Regions from separate parts of the Planococcus shenhongbingii genome, predicted to be linked through region 2. Evidence: riboswitches for the same ligand, from Rfam matches in the RefSeq annotation. Region 2 holds a riboswitch; each other region holds the start of a gene.
What was found. A riboswitch is a leader RNA that binds a small molecule or an ion and turns the genes downstream of it on or off. The one in region 2 is predicted to bind thiamine pyrophosphate.
Positions count from the first base shown of each region.

Region 1 (3,657 bases), 1.5 Mb from region 2:
TTTGGGTGCGCCTGAAAAAAGGACAAGTTCCCTCAACTAAAATAGCCCTGTTCTTTTCTTTAAGCGCCCTTTTCAATATTATTTGGCTGTTTCTTTGGCATTATGAGTTTTTCGGATCGTCGATTATTGCCATGATCGGATACCTGCTTTCTTTAATTGGGCTTTACCTTCAATACGGCAATGAAGAAAGAAGCATTATGGAACGTTTTCCAATTTCGATTAATTTTGGGTGGATCAGTATTGCTACCATTGCCAATATCAGTTTTGTACTCACTTACTATAACTGGGGCGGCTGGGGACTGAGCGATCAGCTCTGGGCCGTCATCATGCTGACAATCGCCACAGCGCTGGCACTTCATATCCGGTTCCATTATTCCGATGTTCCATATGCATTGGTGTTCATCTGGGCATTTGTCGGAATTGCAGTAAAACATGGAACCGATGAATTGCTTCTTACCACAGCTTCCTTGTTTTTATGCGGTGTGATTTTAACCGGAATCTTATTAATTAAAAAAAGACCCTAAGGGGTCTTTTTTTTTATCAATCTATTTTCGTCAGTAAAATCGGCTCGCCTTTTGTAACAAGTACAGTATGCTCAATTTGTGCAACGAGAGACTGATCAGGTGTGATGAACGTCCAGCCGTCTCCAGATTCTACAATATGCTCGGATTTCTGCGAAATGAACGGCTCTACAGCCAGGACCATTCCTTCTTTTAAAATAGTAGTTTCCCAAGCATCATAATAATTCAAAATATGCTGAGGAGCTTCATGCAATGATTTTCCAATTCCGTGGCCAGTCAGGTTCTTGATAACAAATAAGCCTTGCTGTTTAGCTTCACGTTCAACTGCTTTGCCGATCTGGTTTAATTTTGCGCCAGCTTTGACTTTTGTCATAGCACGATCAAATGCAGAAGCCGCTACTTCACAAAGCTTTTCTTTTTCAGGATGTCCATCCCCTACTACAAAAGAAATACCTGTATCTGAAAAATAGCCTTCATAGGATCCTGATACATCAATATTGACCATATCGCCTTCATTGATGACCCGTTTTCCTGGCATGCCGTGTGCCACTTCCTCGTTCACACTGATGCAAGTATAGCCCGGGAAATCATATTCTGATTTCGGGCCTGAGACGCCGCCAAGTTCTTCAAACATTCGGCCGCCCATCTCATCGAGTTCTTCTGTGGTGATGCCCGGCTTAGTGGCAGCTCTCATCGCATCACGAATTTCAGCGACCATTCGGCCGGCTTTTTTTAGCATTTCAATATCTTTTTCTGTATTGGCAATCATTTAATACCCTTCTTTCAACTTGTCTAACAAAAATTATACCATAAGAAAAGAGGACTATCATAACGATAATCCTCTTACAAGCTGATGACATGCTCTCAATAGCTATTTTAAGAAAGCCCGGTAATTCCATTTAAGCTTTTGTATCTACCAGTTTAGGGGCAGCTGCAAAAAGTGCCGAGCAGACAAAAGCCGCAAGCAGAAATACTGGAATCATATATGTGGCATTATAAACTGCTGAATAGATAAAAACATTGCCTTCTGCAAACATGCCAAAGAATAAGATGCCCGTAATTACGTGGGTAATATAACGCAAGAGAGATCCAATAAACAGCCCAATTACTACTGCAGTAATCATGCCGCCAGTGCGATGTTCTCTGTAAGCATGCAAATATCTTCCACGCATCATCCCAGCAAGGCCAACTACTCCGTAGGCAACCAGATAATCCAGGAGCACTTGCATCACTACAAAACCAAACGACAGCGGAGTAACTGAAATGACTCCTGTGACAATTTGCAGCAAGCCTATAAGAAGACCGGTTAATACACCTGCCAGAACGCCTCTTCTAAATGCTATCAAGACGATGGGAATCATTACAAAGCTGACGGAACCACCCTGTGGCATTTTAAACGCCACAAAATCCAGAACATAGCCTAGCGCTCCGAAAATCGCTATTTCCACCATCAATAAAACTCGTAAATTTCTCATGACTTCCTCCTTATGTGTTATGCACATCACCAGAAGGGCCGCAGAAAAAAACCATATAAAAGCGGCGCCAGGATAGATCCTGGCGCCGCGTTAAGGGCAGGTTTCCATCCACATCCCTGCGCAAGTGTTAACTTACAGGTTCGAAGGGTAAGAACAAAATGTTCACTCTCAGCAATTAGCTCCCCTTGTGGTGTATACATTATTTCACTAACACTTGTATTGTACACAAGAATCAGCTTTAAAGCAATATCGTTTCAAGCTATACCGTTAGGGTATACTTTTATAACTGTAAAATTTGAAAGGTGGTGCAGGCAGCTGAACAAAAGCTGCCAAAAAATGATTGAACTGCTTAAGGATTTGATTAAAATCGAAAGTGATACAAAACAGGGAGCGAACGATGCCCTTCTTTTTTGTGCTGACTGGCTGAAAAACAACGGGCAAGATATCACAGTCCATAATAACGATGGCTATTTGATGCTGACAGCCATTAAAGGCCAAGGAACCAAAACGATTGTTTGGAACGGGCATGTCGATGTAGTGCCCGGACATGCCGAACAATTTGTTCCTATGGAAGAAAGCGGTCGAGTTTACGGCCGCGGAGCTGCTGATATGAAAGCGGGAGTTGCCGCCATGATGCAGGCTTTTGTGGAGTTAGATGAAGGCAAGCTTAATCAGATTGTCCAATTACATATCGTCACCGATGAAGAAATCGGTGGGCGCAATACGTCAAAATGGCTAGTGGATCAAGGTTATCATGGAGATTTTGTTATTTGCGGGGAACCCACCGGCTTGAAAGTGGGTCTGCAATCTAAAGGGATACTGCGGATGGATTTGACTTTCAAAGGCAAACCCGCACATGGCAGCCGGCCTTGGGAAGGCATCAACGCCATTGAATCTGCCATGAAATTCCACATCGCCATGGCAGAATTGCCATTCCGAAAAGAATCCACGGAGTATTACGAACAGCCTTCGGTTAATCTGCCAATTATCAATGCCGGTGAACGCTATAATGTAGTTCCTGAAATCTGTCATATGTCTTATGATATCCGCTTTATGCCAGGGCAGGATAAACAAGAAATCATCCGGCAAATGGTGGAGCTTTCCGAAACTTTAAATCTTGATATGGAATATAAGGCAAGCGGTTCAACGCCGGCTCTGACCACTTCAAAAGAGAATCCGTTTATACAAACCTTGCAAAAAGCCATTAAACAGACGACCGGCAAAGAGCCGGTATTGTTCGGCCAGCACGGAGCTGCCGATACCCGTTATTATGCGTCTGTGAACGGCGGTGAAGGAGCTATAGAGTTTGGCCCTGCCGGAGATGACTGGCATGGCAACGCAGAATTCGTTCTGCTTTCCAGTGTCCAGGAGTATAAGGAAGTTCTTATTTCATTGGCCTATTCCTAAAGGTTAGGTTTATAAAAATAGAAACAAGGGAAACTAGTTTATACCTCACTTATGATAGGAGAGATAGCTGTGAAAATAAGTCGTATTGTAAAAACTGCTATTAAAATAGCACCTGTTGCTTATCCGATTATCCGAAAAGCAATGCAAAAAAGCAAAAAAACCGGAAATACCAGCCAATACAAAACTCCACAGGCCAAACGTTAAAGATAACAAAGGGGGCTGTCCAATAAGTCTATTATTAGACTTATTGGACA
Region 1 covers NZ_CP129235.1:1,073,046-1,076,702, reverse strand. The annotation lists gene QWY16_RS05250 (TspO-related membrane protein) at 1-524, shown strand, start outside; gene map (type I methionyl aminopeptidase) at 541-1,290, opposite strand; gene thiT (energy-coupled thiamine transporter ThiT) at 1,421-1,996, opposite strand; TPP riboswitch at 2,093-2,192, opposite strand; gene QWY16_RS05235 (M20 family metallopeptidase) at 2,333-3,403, shown strand; gene yxzF (small protein YxzF) at 3,473-3,607, shown strand.
Region 1: another riboswitch for thiamine pyrophosphate. It lies ahead of thiT (energy-coupled thiamine transporter ThiT); the one in region 2 lies ahead of tenA (thiaminase II).

Region 2 (3,657 bases):
GTTTCTCTGTAAAAGAGTAGAACAAAATATTCCAGCTTCTCTTGTCTAGTAGAAGTATATAACAACTTCTCCTTCTTTTCAAAGTGTAATCAAAATATACTGACAATGGGTATTTTTGCCGAGTTTAAGCGCTAAATGGACTGGGTATGGCTCTACTAATTTGTGGTTTCAATTTGTAATATACAGAAAACTGTTTATAATTAAGAGTAAAAAAGAATGGGGAGAGGCATAATGGCAGAAATTCTGATTAATAATTTAGGGAAAACCTATGACAATGGTGCTACCGCCGTAACCGATTTTAACCTTCACATAAAAAACGAAGAATTTATTGTCTTTGTCGGTCCCTCAGGCTGCGGAAAATCCACCACTCTGCGAATGATTGCGGGACTTGAAGAGATAACAGATGGTGAATTTTTCATCGATGGCAAACGGATGAATGATGTCCAGCCGAAAGAACGGGATATTGCAATGGTGTTTCAGAACTATGCTTTATATCCCCATATGACGGTATATGAAAACATGGCGTTCGGATTAAAGCTGCGCAAATTTAAAAAAGATGAAATCAAAAGACGGGTAAATGAAGCTGCGGCTATTCTTGGCCTGGAAGAATACCTGGACCGGAAACCGAAAGCGCTGTCAGGCGGCCAGCGCCAGCGGGTTGCGCTTGGGCGGGCGATTGTCCGCGACGCCAAAGTATTCCTGATGGATGAGCCTTTATCCAACTTGGATGCGAAATTGCGTGTCCAGATGCGCGCTGAAATAGCAAAACTCCATCACCGCTTGAAAACAACGACCATTTACGTGACGCACGACCAGACAGAAGCAATGACAATGGCTACACGGATTGTCATCATGAAGAGCGGCGTCATCCAGCAGGTCGGCAGCCCGAAAGAAGTGTATGACTTCCCGGCCAACCGTTTTGTCGGCGGATTTATCGGCTCGCCTGCGATGAACTTTTTTGATGGCAAATTAGAAAAAGGTGCTTTTGTCATGGGAGACCGGATCATCGACATTCCTTCAGAAACTTTGAGCATGCTGAAAAGCCAGGGCTATGACGGTTCACCGATTACGCTTGGCATTCGTCCTGAACATATCCATGTCAACAGTGAAGATCTGACAGGCATCAAACACAGCGACATCGACGCAGTCATCACCGTTTCGGAGCTGACGGGTGCTGAAACGATTATTTATGCTGTATACGGCGACCAGGAATTCATTGCCCGAGTGGATGCCAATACAACGATTGAGCCGGGACACACTGCACGTCTTGCGTTTGATATGTCGCGTGTTCATTTCTTTGATCCGGCAAGCGGGGAACGCGTGAAACCTGAAAAGTCAGAAAAACCGGTTGCGGTTTCCTGAATCTGTGTTAAAGTGATTTTGACAACTTGAATATTAAACACCACTAGGGGAGCCGGATATCGGCTGAGACGAGCATAAGCTCGGACCCTTTGAACCTGATCTGGATCATACCAGCGGAGGGAAGTGGCGGAACGCATGCTATTTCCTTTTTAACTGCATACGCCGCTTTCCTTTACTGGAAAGCGGCGTTTTTTATTTGTCGAACAATAGTGGAAGTGCCGGTTCAGCTCTGACTTATGTCCCGAAGAGCTAGGCACTGGAGTCTGGACACCATTAAAAAGGAGATGGAGAAATGACATTTTGTAAAGAAGTACGTATTGAATGCAATGATTTATGGCAGGCAAGTTTTGAACATCCGTTTGTAAAAGGGATTGCCGATGGCACGCTGCCGCTGGATATATTCCGGCATTACGTTATGCAGGATGCTTATTACTTGTCTCATTTCGCCAAAGTCCAGGCAATTGGAGCAGTAAAAGCCACCGATTTGGAGACCACAAAACGCTTCGCTTTTCATTCGGAACATACATGTGCTGCCGAGTTGGCTTTGCACGAGTCGTTTATGGAGCTGCTTGGCGTCACGGAAGGTGATTGGGAAGAATTTGAGCCTTCACCGAGCGCCTATGCTTACGTCTCTCATATGTACCGCGCGTCTGAAGGTGATTTGGCGGATGTCGTGGCCTCGATTCTGCCTTGTTACTGGCTTTACTTTGAAATCGGTGAGCGGCTGAAAAATGCTGAACCCAATCATCCAATTTATGACCGGTGGATTGCTACTTACGGTTCGGAGGAGTTCGGCGCTTTGGTTAAAGAGCAGATGGAGCGGATGAATCAGCTTGCAGAAGGCTTGCCGGAAAAACGCCGCACCGAACTAAAAGAGCGTTTCCGCCGCAGCAGCTATTTCGAATGGAATTTCTGGGAACAGGCATGGGTGCGGGAATCGTGGACAGTCAAAACATATGAACAGGCAGGTGTTTAATATGCTGGGAAAACTGCGTTCAGAAAAACCGATCATCCATTGCATTACCAATCATGTTGTGTCGAATTTCCAGGCTAATGGGCTGCTTGCGCTCGGCGCCTCGCCCATCATGGGAGAAGCGCCGGAAGAAGCTGCCGAGCTGGCTGCTTTGGCGGATGCCGTGTCGCTCAATATCGGAACATTGAATAGCCAGAGCCTGAACAGCATGCTGATTGCCGGGAAAAAGGCCAACGCGCTGGGAGTGCCGGTCGTGTTGGACCCGGTCGGAGTGGGGGCAACAGCGTTCCGGGCAGCTGCGGCCAATAAAATCCTCACTGAAGTGAATGTCGCGGTTCTGCGCTGCAATGCCGGTGAACTAGCGGCTATTGCTGGAGCCGACTGGCAGGCTAAAGGAGTCGATGCCGGCGAAGGCGAAGCGGATATTCATGAACTGGCCCGGAATACAGCGAAGAGATTGAAATTGATTGTTGCGGTATCCGGGGAACTGGATATTATCACTGATGGAAAACGGCTGGCTGAAATACCGTTCGGCCATAGGGTCATGGCTTCCGTCACGGGAACCGGCTGCTTGCTCAGCAGCGTCGTGGCGGCGTTTCTCACAGTGCATCCAGAAGACAGCTTTGAAGCGGCGGCAGCAGCCATGCGCTATTATGCCATCGCCGGTGAACAGGCAAGCGCGCACTCGGAGCTTCCAGGGGATTTCCAAACCGCTTTCTTAAATCAAATGAATGCCATGGGACAAAATGATATTGACGATGTAATCCGTCAAAAGGAAGGTGTGCCACGATGATTCCACAAGTATTGACCATTGCCGGCTCTGATTCTGGAGGAGGGGCGGGCATCCAGGCCGATATTAAGACATTTCAGGAACTCGGGGTTTATTCGACATCAGTGGTTACTGCGGTGACTGCCCAGAATACACTTGGCGTTTCGGAGATTTATCCGATGACGCCTGGGGCTTTGAAGGCGCAGCTTTCTGCAGTGGGCCTGGATTTCAATATCAGTGCACTGAAAACGGGCATGCTGTTTGATGCGGATATCATTGGAGAGACGGCATCCGGCATTCGCCAGTTCGGCTGGAAAAACGTCGTGGTAGATCCGGTGATGATCGCCAAAGGAGGAGCAAGTCTTCTACAGCAGGCAGCGGTTGAAGCCTTAAAAGAGCATTTACTGCCGCTGGCGCTCATTGTAACGCCGAATATCCCAGAAGCGGAAATGATTAGCGGCATGGATGTTGAAGATGCAGTTTCGCGGCGGCAAGCGGCAGCAAAGATTTTGTCATTTGGCGCTGATTCCGTCGTAATTAAGGGCGGCCACGG
Region 2 covers NZ_CP129235.1:3,534,787-3,538,443, reverse strand. The annotation lists gene QWY16_RS17160 (ABC transporter ATP-binding protein) at 232-1,362, shown strand; TPP riboswitch at 1,398-1,501, shown strand; gene tenA (thiaminase II) at 1,655-2,338, shown strand; gene thiM (hydroxyethylthiazole kinase) at 2,340-3,128, shown strand; gene thiD (bifunctional hydroxymethylpyrimidine kinase/phosphomethylpyrimidine kinase) at 3,125-3,657, shown strand, end outside.

Region 3 (3,657 bases), 1.3 Mb from region 2:
CGTTTATAGAGTTTGCTAAAAAGGTGTAGTCTTCTTCTAATGAGAAGACTACACCTTTTTAGATTAATGGATTAACTGCCGGAATGTCTGTTGGAATCTATCAAGGACAAGTTTTAGCATGCTGGTGGTTAAGCACGGGAATGGCTTCCAACCGTGACACAGCAAGCTGTGAGTCCTCTCTCGGTCCGGACCAGCATCAAAGCTGCGGAACCCTAGAGGACATTTACGATATGTACTTAACCCGAATTATACGATATATTGTTGAATACTTCAAAGATAACAGGTAATCAGCAATCAGCAATCAGCTGGTGGTGTCTTACCGCCTGTTCTTCATCACTTGCGCCAATTGCTGTGCGGTCGGATCGTTTTCTTCGCCAAGTTTTTCGATGATATTCCGGTACTCTTCATCAGTGCGGTTTTGGCTTAATTTGTTGGCGGCTTGAACTTCCTGCACCTTGATTTTAAATCCAACAATGCCTTTTAGTTCTTTGTACAGCAAAGCGGGGAGAGCGTGTCCCACAAAACCGGCTGGTCGCGGTGGTGCTCGTATTTTTCCAATAATTTGGCCAGGTCCTGTTTCAATTCATCCTCTTCTAAAATACGGGCGGGCCCATATAGATGGACAGCTTGGTAGTTCCATGTCGGGACATTTTCCTTTTCATACCAGGAAGAGAAGATGTAAGCATGCGGCCCCTGGAACATGACCAGCACATCTTCCGACTCCGCGAACGTTCGCCACTGCGGATTGCCGTATGCCATATGACCGGTAATATAAAAATCCTCGTCTTCTCTTGTGAATTGCAAGGGCAAGTAGCTCGCTAAAGGTCTTCCTTTTTTTGTCGTGACAAGCGTTGCGAACGAATTCTTTTGAACAAATTCCCTTATTTCATCAAAATCACTGACTTTATAAAATTTCGGAATATACATGCTGATCCTCCTATCGGTTGGTATTTGAAGTGGTTTGACCATGATCAAATCGACTTGTTCATCTTCGCCCATAAAAAAAGAGTGGGAGCCCGTCTGGACAAATCCTTTTTTCTGATAAAATGCGATGGCATTTTCATTGGCTTCCCAGACGCCGAGCCAAATATTCTTTTTCTCTAGTGCGTCAGCAATTTTAAAGGCTTCATTTAACAAAAGTTTACCCAGACCATGTTTTTGGAATCTCTGTTTGAGATAAATCCGTTCGACTTCAAGAGAATCGCTGTCCATTGTTTCAGTCTGGGCATCATCGGTGTTGAGCTTTAAGTAGCCAGCCACTTCTTCATTGAAATAAATAAAAAAGAACAGGGAAGAAGGGTTGGTTATTTCCTTTTGCAATTGTTCTAAGTTATAGGCCCTTTCCAAATGAGCCGCGGTCCGCCGGCATGGCCGAGCATGACTTCAATGGCCGGCGCCATCGTTTCCGGGAAAAGGGCTGCTCCCGGTTTGCGGATGATGTACATGGAAATGATCGAGACGATAAACCAAATGCCGAACATCCACTCATAGGCGATCGGCCCGATCAAGCCGGCCCACATATTGCCGAGGTGAATAAACAACAAGTAGACGATGCCAAACACGACGGCAAACAAACTCATTAACACAATTTCTTTCAGTTTCCATGACTTCAGCAACTTATTCGCCTCCGTGGGAAGGACTGTTGATGCTCATCGACGCCGTCATCACCAGATGGCGGTGCTGTTCGGAGCGGGCATTTGTGAACGCTTCGTCGTAAAAAGCAAATACATCGTGGATATCGCCGTGGATGCCGCTCGCGTATGCATGGAATCATTAAAGACGCCTTCCTGTTTGGCGCGGTCGACTTCGCGGTAAATGACCGCCATGTAATCCGGGTTGTTCATCGGATACAGCGCAAACTGCGAAGAGACGTATTGCTTCGTCTTATCCGTGTTCAGCAGCTCATCGTCCCTTTCCAAAAAGACGTCGCCTGACGAATCTCCGGAGCAGCCGATGGGAAATGTGCCGTTCAACGCGACATGTTCGCCGGTTTTGGCGGCATGCAGCGTCATCGCTTTGGCCACATTGAAAACGTGGATTTGCTTGCCGCGGATGACCGTCGACACGTCATCGGTGTGCATCCAGACATTCGATGTATCCGTGTCGTTCAACGCCCCTTTAATTACTTGAATAAATTCTCCGGTCATCGGGTGCAGCGAAAAGCGTAATCCGACAATCGGGCTGATACCGCATTGCAATGGTTCCATATTCCAATTCCTCCTCGAAAATTTGCACAAAAAAAGCCGCATCCGCGAAGATGCAGCCAGTTCTATAAATAAATTCAGGATAGAATCATTTCAGAAATGCGCCGCACTTCCTCACGCTAGTATTATCTGGATCGAGTTATAAGGGATCGAAGCTTGCGCTTGCATCTCAGCTATAATGGGCACCCCTAGTGCAGAAAACGGTATGCGGTTTTTGTGTTCGGGTTGTCCCGATGAGTTCAGTGTAAAAGAAGCCAAGAGGGCAGTAAAGGAAAGATTCGAAATTTAAATAACGGCCTCATAACGCCATGCAACCATAAAAAAAGATTTTTTGACACCAGGAGTCAACTGTATAAATTACTCAGACAAATCTTTAAGGTCTTATTTCAAAATAATAATTACAGTCAACAATCAATTAAATGACTGAGTCCGTATTTTCGGCATGCGAAGCAGAATATAAGAGGATGAAAGAGAAAATAACTGTTTCGGACACTAAATAAAATAAAATTATAAAATTTTGTTTGTTGACTTACTAGCCTTAGGGCGGCAAGGGATTGAGAAGTTAAAATTATTGTGTAATACTATTGATTCGGAATAATAGATTGTATTTTCTCTAAATTATGTGTATTATCTTAGAATCGCTTCAAATTTAGCGAGGCAGATTCACTATATAAGAAGGAGGTCTATATATGAAAGGTTCGAAAAACAGGTGGCTGATCGCGCTGGCAGCCATTGCCATTCAATTATCAATCGGAGCTGCTTATGCTTATAGCGTTTATACAACGCCAATCAGCGAAGAAATGGGCTGGTCTCCAAAAGAAATTACATATGCATTTACTATCATGATGGCGCTTGGCGGTCTGTCAGCTGCATTTTTTGGTGGATTTGTCGAAAAGAAAGGCCCAAGAAAATCCGCGATTCTGGCGGCGCTTCTGTTTGGCTTTGGACAGGCGGGAGCCGGATTCGCAGTTCAAATCGACTCGCTTGTCCTTTTTCTTCTAACATATGGTTTGTTGAGCGGCATGGGTCTGGGTGTCGGTTACATTGCACCCATTTCTACGCTAATCAAGTGGTTCCCTGACCGCCGAGGAATGGCAACAGGCATGGCCGTCATGGGCTTTGGCGCAGGCGCATTAATTACTGCACCTGTGGCAGCCAGCTTGATGAATTCAGTCGGCGTCAGCAACACGTTCTATATTTTAGGAGTCAGTTACTTTATCCTGATTATTCTCGGCGCCGCCTATATTGCACCGCCGCCTGAAGGCTGGATGCCAAAAGGGATGCAGCAAGCTATCGATTCCGGCAAAAAAGTCATGAAAAAAGATTTGGCGCAATTGACGGCAAAAGAAGCCGTTAAGACACGCCGTTTCTGGATGGTTTGGTCGATGATGCTGATCAATGTCAGTGCCGGCATCATGATCATTTCAGTCGCTTCTCCAATGTCCCAAGAACT
Region 3 covers NZ_CP129235.1:2,276,924-2,280,580, reverse strand. The annotation lists partial or broken gene QWY16_RS11255 (FMN-binding negative transcriptional regulator) at 317-927, opposite strand; partial or broken gene QWY16_RS11250 (GNAT family N-acetyltransferase) at 955-1,347, opposite strand; partial or broken gene QWY16_RS11245 (ECF transporter S component) at 1,332-1,616, opposite strand; partial or broken gene QWY16_RS11240 (YkoF family thiamine/hydroxymethylpyrimidine-binding protein) at 1,618-2,207, opposite strand; TPP riboswitch at 2,299-2,404, opposite strand; gene QWY16_RS11235 (L-lactate MFS transporter) at 2,894-3,657, shown strand, end outside.
Region 3: another riboswitch for thiamine pyrophosphate. It lies ahead of QWY16_RS11240 (YkoF family thiamine/hydroxymethylpyrimidine-binding protein); the one in region 2 lies ahead of tenA (thiaminase II).

Region 4 (3,657 bases), 1.2 Mb from region 2:
TTCATTAATCCATTAAGCCGATTCCCGGCTAATATTCCTTTGAGCTCCCATTCCTTCAAATCTGATGAAGCAAACAGCACAACGGCACCTTCTTGATAAAATGTTTGTGCACCTACAACCATGTACCATACACCATCTCGTTTCCATACTTTCGGGTCTCTGAAATGAGACGTGTATCCTTCTGGCAGTAGAATAACAGGACCCTTTTTCTCGAAATCAAAACCGTTATGTGAAACAGCCATACATTGATACGTTTCAAGCATGCCGTTTTCGTGTTCAACATTTCCACTGTAAAATAACACCATATTTCCATCCACTTCAACAGCACTTCCAGAAAAACAGCCGTCTCTTTCATACCATTCACTCGGAACGAGGGATGGCAGGTGTTCTTGCCAATAGACGAGATCTTGGGATGTACAATGGCCCCAACATTTAGGTCCATGTACCGTCCCGAACGGATGCCATTGAAAGAACACATGATAAGCGCCTTTATACCGGATGAGTCCATTTGGGTCGTTTAACAAACCGACCGCAGGCATTAAGTGAAATTGCAGCCGGTGCGGATCAATGTTGTTGTTTTGTTGATAAGTCTCTAATGTATGAGTCAATTTTTCAAACCAGTCTATTGTATTCATGACAAACTCCCATTTTTTTAGTGTTTTTCAACTAGCTTTCCCCTAAGCCATTAAGCGTTGGTTTCCACGGAGTTTACATTCCCAGCCTCTATCTTTGAAATCCCCCATAGCAATATGGACAAGTAAATGCCACCTCTTCAGCTTTTGAAATTTTTTATCTTTTCTTCCTCGTCCATAGGGTTAAATCAGTTAAATTTCTTTTTTCATAAGCTTCTTCCTGCATACTAATTCCCCCTTAAAATTTATTATTTATCTTTACTAATAATACGGCAAAATGATGTAAAAGTTTCATGAATATTAAAAAAATATTACATTTTCTTTAGCTTTGTGACTATATAGTTACAATATTTTAGGGTTTCTAAATTTTCAGTATAACTCAAAAAATGTCTTTCTGAAAAACCAAAACCTGAATCCCCTTTACATTCCCCACCCCTTCCGCTACACTAGGCCCATCGGGACAAATCCCGAGCACAACAAACTGCATACCGTTTTCTGCACTGGGGGTGCCCGATTTTCGGCTGAGATGCAAGCGTAAGCTTCGATCCCTTATGACTCGATCCAGATAATACTGGCGTGAGGAAGTGCGGTGACTATCCGCAATTAGATCTTTCTGAATTTATTTGCATGGAATAGTGGCTGCATCTTCACGGGTGCAGCCTTTTTTTGTGCAAATTTTTAGGAGGAGATTTTAATATGGAACCATTGCAATGCGGCACGAGCCCGATTGTCGGATTTCGCTTTTCTTTGCATCCGATGACAGGGGATTTTATCCAGGTGATTAAAGGGGCTTTGAACGGCACAGATACGTCGAACGTCTGGATGCACACCGATGATGTTTCGACCGTAATCCGCGGCAAACAAAACCATGTCTTCAATGTGGCGAAAGCGCTCACGCTGCATGCCGCGAAAACCGGAGAACATGTCGCGTTGTCCGGCACGTTCTCCATCGGCTGCCCGGGCGATTCTGCTGGCGACGTCTACTTGGACAAAGACGATGTCCTGCTCAATACAGATGACACCAAGCAATATGTCTCTTCTCAGTTTGCCCTTTACCCGATGAACAACCCCGATTATATGGCTGTCATTTACCGGGAAGTGGACCGTGCGAAAGAGCAAGGCGTCTTTAACGAATCCATGCATTACGCGAGCGGCATCCATGGTGATATCCATGAGGTTTTCGCTTTTTACGATGAAGCCTTTACAAATGCCCGCTCGGACGAGCACCGCCACTTGGTGATGACTGTATCGATGAGCATCAATAGCCCTTCCCATAGAGGTGCTTCCAATGCTTAAATCGTGGAAGCTGAAAGAAGTTGTGCTGATGTCGCTGTTTGCCATTGTTTTTGGCATCGTTTATTTGCTGTTTGTCCATATCTCCAATATTTGGGCCGGCGTCATCGGCCCGCTGGCCTATGAGTGGATGTTCGGCATCTGGTTTATCGTCTCGATCATTTGCATGTATATCATCCGCAAACCCGGTGCGGCAGTGCTGTCGGAATCGATGGCTGCGGCGATTGAAGTGCTGCTCGGCAATGCAGTCGGCCCTCGCCTTCTGTTATCCGGCATTATCCAGGGATTAGGCGCAGAAGCAGCTTTTGCGGTGACCGGCTACAAACATTTCAACTTAGCTGTATTGATGCTTGCCGGCGCCGGTTCTGCCATATTCAGTTTTGTTTACGGCTATTTCATCTCGGGCTACGCAGCGCTCGATCCGTCTTTTGTGGCATTGATGTTCACGCTTCGCGTGTTGAGCGGCATGATTATTGCAGGCATCGGAGGCAAGTATTTAACGGATGGCCTCCTTGCGACCGGTTCACTGCGCGGCTACGCCATTGCCCGTGCGGATAAAGGTGATGCAGGTGTATGACCGCGTATTTTCCTTACAAGATGTGAGTTTTCGTTTTCCGGATGATGCAAGCAATACCTTAAATGATATTTCCTTTAGCATTAGCCGCGGTGAACGCGTCGTGATTTCCGGTCCGAGCGGCTGCGGGAAAAGCACGCTCTTGTATTTGCTGAACCGGTTATACCCACTCAATTGCGACGGCATCACCAGCAGTGCCATCCACTTATTCGGCAAAAATGCCGAACACTATGCTCCCGGTGAAATCAACCACCGGGTAGCCACCGTTTTCCAGGATCCGGATTCGCAGTTCTGCATGCCGACGGTCGAAGAAGAATTGGCGTTTACGCTGGAGAATCTGCATGTCCCTTTTGCGGAGATGGATCCGCGCATTGCGGAAGTGCTGCAATTGACCGGCCTTTCCCATTTGCGCCAGTCGGTGATCCAGTCGCTGTCTGGCGGCATGAAACAGCGCGTTGCGACCGCTTGTGCATTGATTATGGAACCGGAAGTGCTGCTGCTCGATGAGCCGATTTCCCATCTCGATCCCTATACGGCGGAACAGTTTATCGAATGGCTGGATGAGCTCCAGAAAAGCTTCAATGTGACAATTGTAGCCGTGGAACACCGTCTGGATTTATGGAGATCGTTTTTCAATCGGGAACTTGTTATGGATTCTGAAGGGAATATGGTTGCCGATAGCGCATTTGCTATACAGCAGCCGGTTTTGTTTCCCGAATGGATTTCAGCAGCCGGCCCGGAAACGGCTTTAACCGCAAATGAAATTTCAGTGAGGATGAAAGATGAAGAACTGTTATTGCCGATGTCATTTATTGCAAAACGCGGCGAAGTCGTCGTCATCGCCGGTCCGAATGGCAGCGGAAAATCGACATTGATGAAAGCTTTATGCGGAATTTACGCTTTATCTGGCGGAACGGTGAAGTCTGACGGCGCCGGCTATGTGCCGCAGTCACCGGAATACCTGTTTCTCGAGAAAACCGTGGCAGCGGAACTGGCGTTTTCCGGTGTTTCTTCAGCAAACGAGTTGGAAGAATTGATGGAGCGTTTGCGCTTAAAGGAAATAAGAGACGCACACCCTTTCTCGGTGAGCCACGGGCAAAAAAGGCGCATCGCAATTGGCGCCATGCTTGCTGACAAGCGGCCAGTCCTGTTGATGGA
Region 4 covers NZ_CP129235.1:2,306,664-2,310,320, forward strand. The annotation lists gene QWY16_RS11345 (glycoside hydrolase family 32 protein) at 1-635, opposite strand, end outside; TPP riboswitch at 1,125-1,232, shown strand; gene QWY16_RS11350 (YkoF family thiamine/hydroxymethylpyrimidine-binding protein) at 1,329-1,928, shown strand; gene QWY16_RS11355 (ECF transporter S component) at 1,921-2,502, shown strand; gene QWY16_RS11360 (ABC transporter ATP-binding protein) at 2,489-3,657, shown strand, end outside.
Region 4: another riboswitch for thiamine pyrophosphate. It lies ahead of QWY16_RS11350 (YkoF family thiamine/hydroxymethylpyrimidine-binding protein); the one in region 2 lies ahead of tenA (thiaminase II).